2 regions of the Streptomyces sp. NPDC107562 genome follow, and region 2 is predicted to be linked to the other one. Evidence: riboswitches for the same ligand, from Rfam matches in the RefSeq annotation. Region 2 holds a riboswitch; the other holds the start of a gene.
The links. Region 2 has a riboswitch for glycine ahead of gcvT (glycine cleavage system aminomethyltransferase GcvT). Riboswitches for the same ligand answer to the same signal wherever they lie in the genome.
Positions count from the first base shown of each region.

Region 1: it holds a riboswitch for glycine, as region 2 does, so the genes downstream of both, gcvP (aminomethyl-transferring glycine dehydrogenase) here and gcvT (glycine cleavage system aminomethyltransferase GcvT) in region 2, are expected to answer to the same signal.

Region 1 covers NZ_JBVKBE010000019.1:9,776-13,169, forward strand. Annotated here, with positions in the region: partial or broken gene ACZ7LV_RS34875 (DNA polymerase IV) at 1-879, shown strand, start outside; gene ACZ7LV_RS34880 (PRC-barrel domain-containing protein) at 801-1,172, opposite strand; glycine riboswitch at 1,287-1,385, shown strand; gene gcvP (aminomethyl-transferring glycine dehydrogenase) at 1,560-3,394, shown strand, end outside.
Region 2 covers NZ_JBVKBE010000012.1:26,590-29,983, forward strand. Annotated here, with positions in the region: gene glyA (serine hydroxymethyltransferase) at 1-399, opposite strand, end outside; gene gcvH (glycine cleavage system protein GcvH) at 414-791, opposite strand; gene gcvT (glycine cleavage system aminomethyltransferase GcvT) at 901-2,019, opposite strand; glycine riboswitch at 2,054-2,169, opposite strand; glycine riboswitch at 2,170-2,269, opposite strand; gene ACZ7LV_RS28100 (AAA family ATPase) at 2,491-3,159, shown strand; gene ACZ7LV_RS28105 (enhanced serine sensitivity protein SseB) at 3,232-3,394, shown strand, end outside.

The DNA of each region.
Region 1 (3,394 bases), on a different contig from region 2:
CGTGGGCCCCGCGACGGGCGACCATCTGCGCCGGGCCGGGATCACCACCGTCGGGGAGATCGCCGAGGCGGGCGAGGACGAGCTCGTACGGCTGCTGGGCAAGGCGCACGGACACGCGCTGTACGCCATGGCGCTGGCCCGTGACGACCGGCCGGTGGTCGCCGAGCGGGAGGCGAAGTCCGTGTCGGTGGAGGACACCTACGACGTGGACATCCACGACCGGGTCCGGGTAGGGCTGGAGGTGCAGCGGCTCGCGGACCGGTGTGTGCGGCGGCTGCGCGGGGCCGGGCTCTCGGGGCGGACGATCGTCCTGAAGGTGCGGCGGTACGACTTCTCGACGCTGACCCGGTCGGAGACGCTGCGGGGGCCGACGGACGACCCGGCGGTGGTGCGGGAGGCGGCGGCCCGGCTGCTGGACTCCGTGGACACGACCGGGGGTGTGCGGCTGCTGGGGGTCGGGGTCAGCGGGCTCGCCGACTACACGCAGGAGGACCTGTTCGCGCAGGCGGCGGGGGAGCGGGAGGAGGGGGCGGTGGAGGACGTCGCGGAGGAGCCCGAGCGGCCGGAGGCCGGGCCCGTCGAGCGCCGCTGGGCGGCCGGGCACGACGTCCGGCACGCCGAGCACGGGCACGGATGGGTGCAGGGCAGCGGGCTGGGGAGAGTGACCGTGCGGTTCGAGACACCCGAGTCGGAGCCCGGGCGGGTGCGGACCTTCCGGGTCGACGATCCGGCGCTGGAGCCGGCGGATCCGCTGCCGTTGGTGGCGCGAAGACCCGAGCTCCAGGGCTGAGCCCCGCGGGTCATGTCTCGTCGGAGCCCGCCAGCTTGCCGAAGTCGCGGTCCGGGAGCGCCGGGGGAGCGGCCACGTCGAGTCCGTAGTGGTGGTAGAGCTGGAGTTCCTGCTCAGGGGAGAGGTGGCGGCCGACGCCGAAGTCGGGGGCGTCCTTGATCAGGGCGCGCTCGAAGGGGACGTGCAGCGTGCCGTCGATCAGCTCGCTCGGTTCCAGCGGCACGAAGGCGTCCCTGCTGAACAGGCCGGTCCGTATGGCCGCCCACTCCGGTACGCCGGTCGCGTCGTCGAGGTACACCTCGTCGATGGTGCCGATCTTGCTGCCGTGTCGGTCGAATGCCTTGCGTCCGATCAGGTTGCGCGGATCGATGTCGGTCTGCACGGGCCCTCCACTCGCTCGCACCTCATCCGTAAGCACTACAAAAGAGCACATTGCGGAACGCGGCCACTCGAACGCCCGGGCGTTGCCCTCGCTGGTACGCTGGCAAGCGGCTGCTGACCCCGTGCGGGAGAGTCCTCCGGAGATCACCACCGGGGGCGCCGAAGGAGCAAATCCTCCCCGGAATCTCTCAGGCCCACGTACCGCACGGACGAGGTCACTCTGGAAAGCAGAGCGGGTGTCACGGCTCCCGCTCTCACCGACGGTGCAAGCCGGACGTCCTGTGGCGGCCGGTGAAGCTCTCAGGTTGAGATGACAGAGGGGGAGGCCGTCGGGGCACCCGTGCCGGGGTGTCCCTCGAAGGTCGCGTCAGACCAGGAGGCCTCCGCAATGACCGCCCAGCGCATTCCGCTCTCCGAGCTCGAACAGGGCATCCCCTTCGAGCAGCGCCACATCGGGCCCGACCAGGAGGCGCGGGCCAAGATGCTCGCGCAGGTCGGCTACGGCTCGCTCGACGAGCTCACCGCCGCCGCGGTACCGGATGTGATCAAGAACGCCGACTCCCTGGACCTGCCGGGCGCGCGGACCGAGGCCGAGGTGCTGCGGGAGCTGCGCTCCCTCGCGGACCGCAACCAGGTGCTGGGTTCCATGATCGGGCTCGGCTACTACGGGACGTTCACCCCGCCGGTCGTGATGCGCAACGTCATGGAGAACCCGGCCTGGTACACCGCGTACACGCCGTACCAGCCGGAGATCTCGCAGGGCCGGCTGGAGGCGCTGCTGAACTTCCAGACCGTGGTCGCCGACCTCACCGGGCTGCCGACCTCCGGCGCCTCGCTGCTCGACGAGGGCACGGCCGCGGCCGAGGCCATGGCGCTCTCCCGGCGTATGGGCAAGAACAAGAAGGGCCTCTTCCTGGTCGACGCGGACGCGCTGCCGCAGACCATCGCCGTGATCCAGGGACGCGCCGAGCCGACCGGGGTCGAGGTGGTCGTGGCCGACCTCGCCGACGGCATTCCGGCCGAGGTCGCTGAGCGCGAGATCAACGGCGTGCTGATCCAGTACCCGGGTGCCTCCGGCGCCGTGCGCGACATCAAGGCGGTCGTCGACCAGGCGCACGAGCTGGGCGCGCTCGTCACCGTCGCCGCGGACCTGCTGGCGCTGACGCTGCTGAAGTCGCCGGGTGAGCTGGGCGCCGACATCGCGGTCGGCACCACGCAGCGGTTCGGTGTGCCGATGGGCTTCGGCGGGCCGCACGCGGGCTACATGGCGGTGCAGGAGAAGTTCGCGCGCAGCCTGCCCGGGCGGCTCGTGGGCGTCTCCGTCGACGCCGACGGCAACAAGGCCTACCGGCTGGCCCTCCAGACGCGTGAGCAGCACATCCGGCGCGAGAAGGCCACCAGCAACATCTGCACGGCGCAGGTGCTGCTCGCCGTGATGGCCGGGATGTACGCCGTCTACCACGGGCCCGAGGGCCTGCGGAGCATCGCGCGGCGCACTCACCGCTACGCCGCGATCCTCGCCGCGGGCCTTCGCGACTGCGGCGTCGAGATCGTGCACGGCGCCTACTTCGACACCGTCACCGCGCGGGTGCCGGGCCGGGCGGCCGAGGTCGTCGCCGCCGCGCGCGACAACGGCGTCAACCTGTGGCGCGTCGACGCCGACCAGGTCTCCATGGCCTGCGACGAGACCACCACGCGGGACCAGCTGGCCGCCGTATGGTCCGCGTTCGGCGTCGAGGGCGACATCGAGGCCCTGGACGGCGGCACGCGGGACGCGCTGCCCGACGGGCTGCTGCGCACCGACGCGTACCTGACGCACCCGGTCTTCCAGCAGCACCGCTCCGAGACCGCGATGCTGCGCTACCTGCGCCGGCTCGCCGACCGCGACTACGCGCTCGACCGCGGCATGATCCCGCTGGGCTCCTGCACGATGAAGCTCAACGCGACCACGGAGATGGAGCCGGTCACCTGGCCGGAGTTCGGTCAGCTGCACCCGTTCGCGCCGGCCGAGCAGGCGGCGGGATACCTGACGCTCATCCATGAGCTGGAGGACCGCCTCGCCGAGGTCACCGGCTACGACAAGGTGTCGTTGCAGCCCAACGCCGGTTCACAGGGTGAGCTGGCCGGACTGCTCGCCGTGCGCGGCTACCACCGTGCCAACGGCGACGAGCAGCGGACCGTGTGCCTGATCCCGTCCTCCGCGCACGGCACGAACGCGGCGAG
Region 2 (3,394 bases):
GATCTTCATGCCGTGGGTCAGGTGCCCGCCGTGCGCGAGGTTCAGGCCCATGATCGTGTCGCCGGGCTTGAGCAGCGCGAACATCGCGGCCGCGTTGGCCTGCGCGCCCGAGTGGGGCTGCACGTTGGCGTGCTCGGCGCCGTAGAGCTCCTTGACGCGGTCGATCGCGATCTGCTCGATCACGTCGACGTGCTCGCAGCCGCCGTAGTAGCGCCGGCCGGGGTAGCCCTCGGCGTACTTGTTGGTCAGGACCGAGCCCTGGGCCTCCATGACCGCGACCGGGGCGAAGTTCTCCGAGGCGATCATTTCGAGGGTGGACTGCTGGCGGTGCAGCTCGGCGTCGACGGCGGCGGCGACGGCCGGGTCGTACTCGTGCAGGGGGGTGTTCAGGACGGACATGTCGCTACGACTCCTCAGCCGGCGGTGTGGGCGGCGTACTCGTCGGCGGAGAGCAGGTCGGCGGGCTCCTGCGCGATCCGCACCTTGAACAGCCAGCCGCCCTCGAAGGGCGCGGAGTTCACCAGCGACGGGTCGTTCACCACGTCCTCGTTGACCTCGGTGATCTCACCGCTCACCGGGGAGTACAGGTCGCTGACCGACTTGGTCGACTCCAGCTCGCCGCAGGTCTCGCCCGCGGTCACCTGGGAGCCCACCTCGGGGAGCTGGGCGTAGACGACGTCACCGAGCGCGTTCGCCGCGAACTCGGTGATGCCGACCGTCGAGACGCCGTCCTCGGCGACCGACAGCCACTCGTGCTCCTTGCTGTAGCGCAGCTGCTGGGGGTTGCTCATGGCGTGGATTCTCCTGTACGCGGGGGAGTGCTGTGGAAAAGGGGGCTGCCGGCACTGCGTGTGAGCAGGCGGAAAGGTGCGCCGGGTCCGGTGGACCCGGTTCCAGTGTCTACTTCTGGCGCTTGTAGAAGGGCAGAGCCACGACCTCGTACGGCTCGTGGGTGCCCCGGATGTCCACGCCGACTCCCGGCGTGCCGGCGGCCGCGTGGGCGGCGTCGACGTAGGCCATCGCGATCGGCTTGCCGAGCGTCGGGGAGGGGGCGCCGGAGGTGACCTCGCCGATCACCTCGCCGCCGGCGACGACCGCGTACCCGGCGCGTGGCACCCGGCGGCCCTCGGCGATCAGGCCGACGAGGACGCGCGGCGGAGCGGCCTCGGCGCGGGCGGCGGCCTCGGTGAGCGCCTCGCGCCCGACGAAGTCGCCCTCCTTCTCGAACTTCACCACCCGGCCGAGCCCGGCGTCGAAGGGGGTCAGCGAGGTGGACAGCTCGTTCCCGTAGAGCGGCATGCCCGCCTCCAGGCGCAGCGTGTCCCGGCAGGACAGGCCGCAGGGGATCAGGCCGACGCCGGCGCCCGCCTCCGTCAGCGCCTCCCACAGGGCGACGGCGTGCTCCGGCTTCACGAACAGCTCGAAGCCGTCCTCGCCGGTGTACCCGGTGCGCGCGATCAGCGCCGGGACGCCCGCGACGGTGCCGGGCAGCCCGGCGTAGTACTTGAGCCCGTCGAGGTCGGCGTCGGTCAGCTGCCGCAGGATGCCGGGGGACTCGGGGCCCTGGACGGCGAGCAGGGCGTAGGCGTCGCGGTCGTCGCGGACGGTGGCGTCGAAGCCCTCCGCGCGCTCGGTGAGGGCGTCCAGCACGATCTGCGCGTTGCCGGCGTTGGCCACGACCAGGTACTCGGTCTCGGCGAGCCGGTAGACGATCAGGTCGTCCAGGATGCCGCCGTCGGCCTGGCAGATCATGGTGTAGCGGGCGCGGCCGACGCCGACGGAGGCGATGTTGCCGACGAGCGCGTGGTTCAGGAGCTGGGCCGCCTGCGGTCCGCCGACCGTGATCTCGCCCATGTGCGAGAGGTCGAACAGCCCGGCCTTCGTGCGCACCGCGAGGTGCTCGTCGCGCTCGGAGCCGTAGCGCAGCGGCATGTCCCAGCCGGCGAAGTCGGTCATGGTCGCGCCCAGCGAGCGATGCACGGCATCGAGCGCGGTACGACGGAGTGCGGTACTGCTCATCGGTCGGTCTCCCAAGGCATGACGGCGAGGTCGTTCCTCCCCATCTGTCATCGGAACCTGAGAGGTTCGCCATGACCGCCCGGGAAGGGGGAACCATGGCTTGCACCTTGGGTGGAGCCACTGAGGCAGCGGCCCGCTTTTCAGATGTGCCTCGCCCGCGCGGTAACGGGGCCTGAGAGATTCAAGGGAGGGACTTGCTCCTTCGGCGTCCCAGTCACAGCGTGCCTGGGAACTCTCCCGCGCGGATTCAAGCGGCCGGTATGCAGTTGGCGGCCACATCATTGCACGCATCGCCGGCGCGCGGCAGGGGGACCTTTCAGAGGGGGCACACAGTGTCCGTGACCGGGCACAGCGTGTTGTAGCAGGCTTGTTGCCGGAAGCGGACGGAATCGCGAGGCGCCCCGCATTACCTTCTCTTTACACTCGACGGGGACGGTGACTCGTGAACCGCCCCAGGGGAGGACGATCACGGTGAACAGGACCACGGCCTACGCGACCACCGCGGGCCTCGCTGTGCCCAAGCAGTCGGCGGCCTCGGCCCGGGAGGCGTGCGGCCCGCTGCCCTTCCCCGTGGTCCGCGACCTGCGCGACCGGGCGGGCCGCAGCCCGCACGCCCTGCTGTTCGGCCCCCGCGACCTCGTCGTGATCACCGGCCTGCCCGGCAGCGGCAAGTCCACCCTCATGCGGCGCGCGGTCCGTGCCCGGCGCATCGACTCCCAGGACACCCGCGACCGCTGGGACGCCCGGACGCCGCACTGGCTGCCCTACGGGGTCTACCGCCCCCTCGTCCGGCTCGCCCACTACGCCGGGCTGCGCCGCGCCCTGCGCTCCGGCGAGGGCGTCGTCGTCCACGACTGCGGCACGCAGGCCTGGGTGCGCGCCTGGCTGGCCCGCGAGGCCCGCCGCCGGGGCGGCACCCTGCATGTGCTGCTGCTCGACGTCAGCGCCGAACAGGCCCTGGCCGGCCAGCGCGAGCGTGGCCGCGGAGTCTCGCGGTACGCGTTCCTGCGGCACCGCCGCGCGGCCGCCCGCCTGCTGCGCCGCTCCGAGCGCGGGGTCCTGCCCCGCGGCTGCGGCGCCGCGATCCTCCTCGACCGCGCGGCGGCGGACACCCTGCGCAGAATCGGCTTCACGGGCTGACACCACGGGCGGCGGGGCGGGCGGGTTAGCCTTTTCAGCCGGTAGCACTGGTACGGAGCAGGCGGTAGGCAGATGGACTTCCCGGGGGACTTTCCGGCGCAGACGCAGCACCCGCATCCGCACGGCGGATGGCCCGGCAACGAGCTGGAGGAGGTGCTCTCGACGTCACTCGGCGTGCCCTCCGCCGGTGGCCGCATCGTCGAGGTGCTCGCCCGCAGCTTCGTCTGGGTGCCGC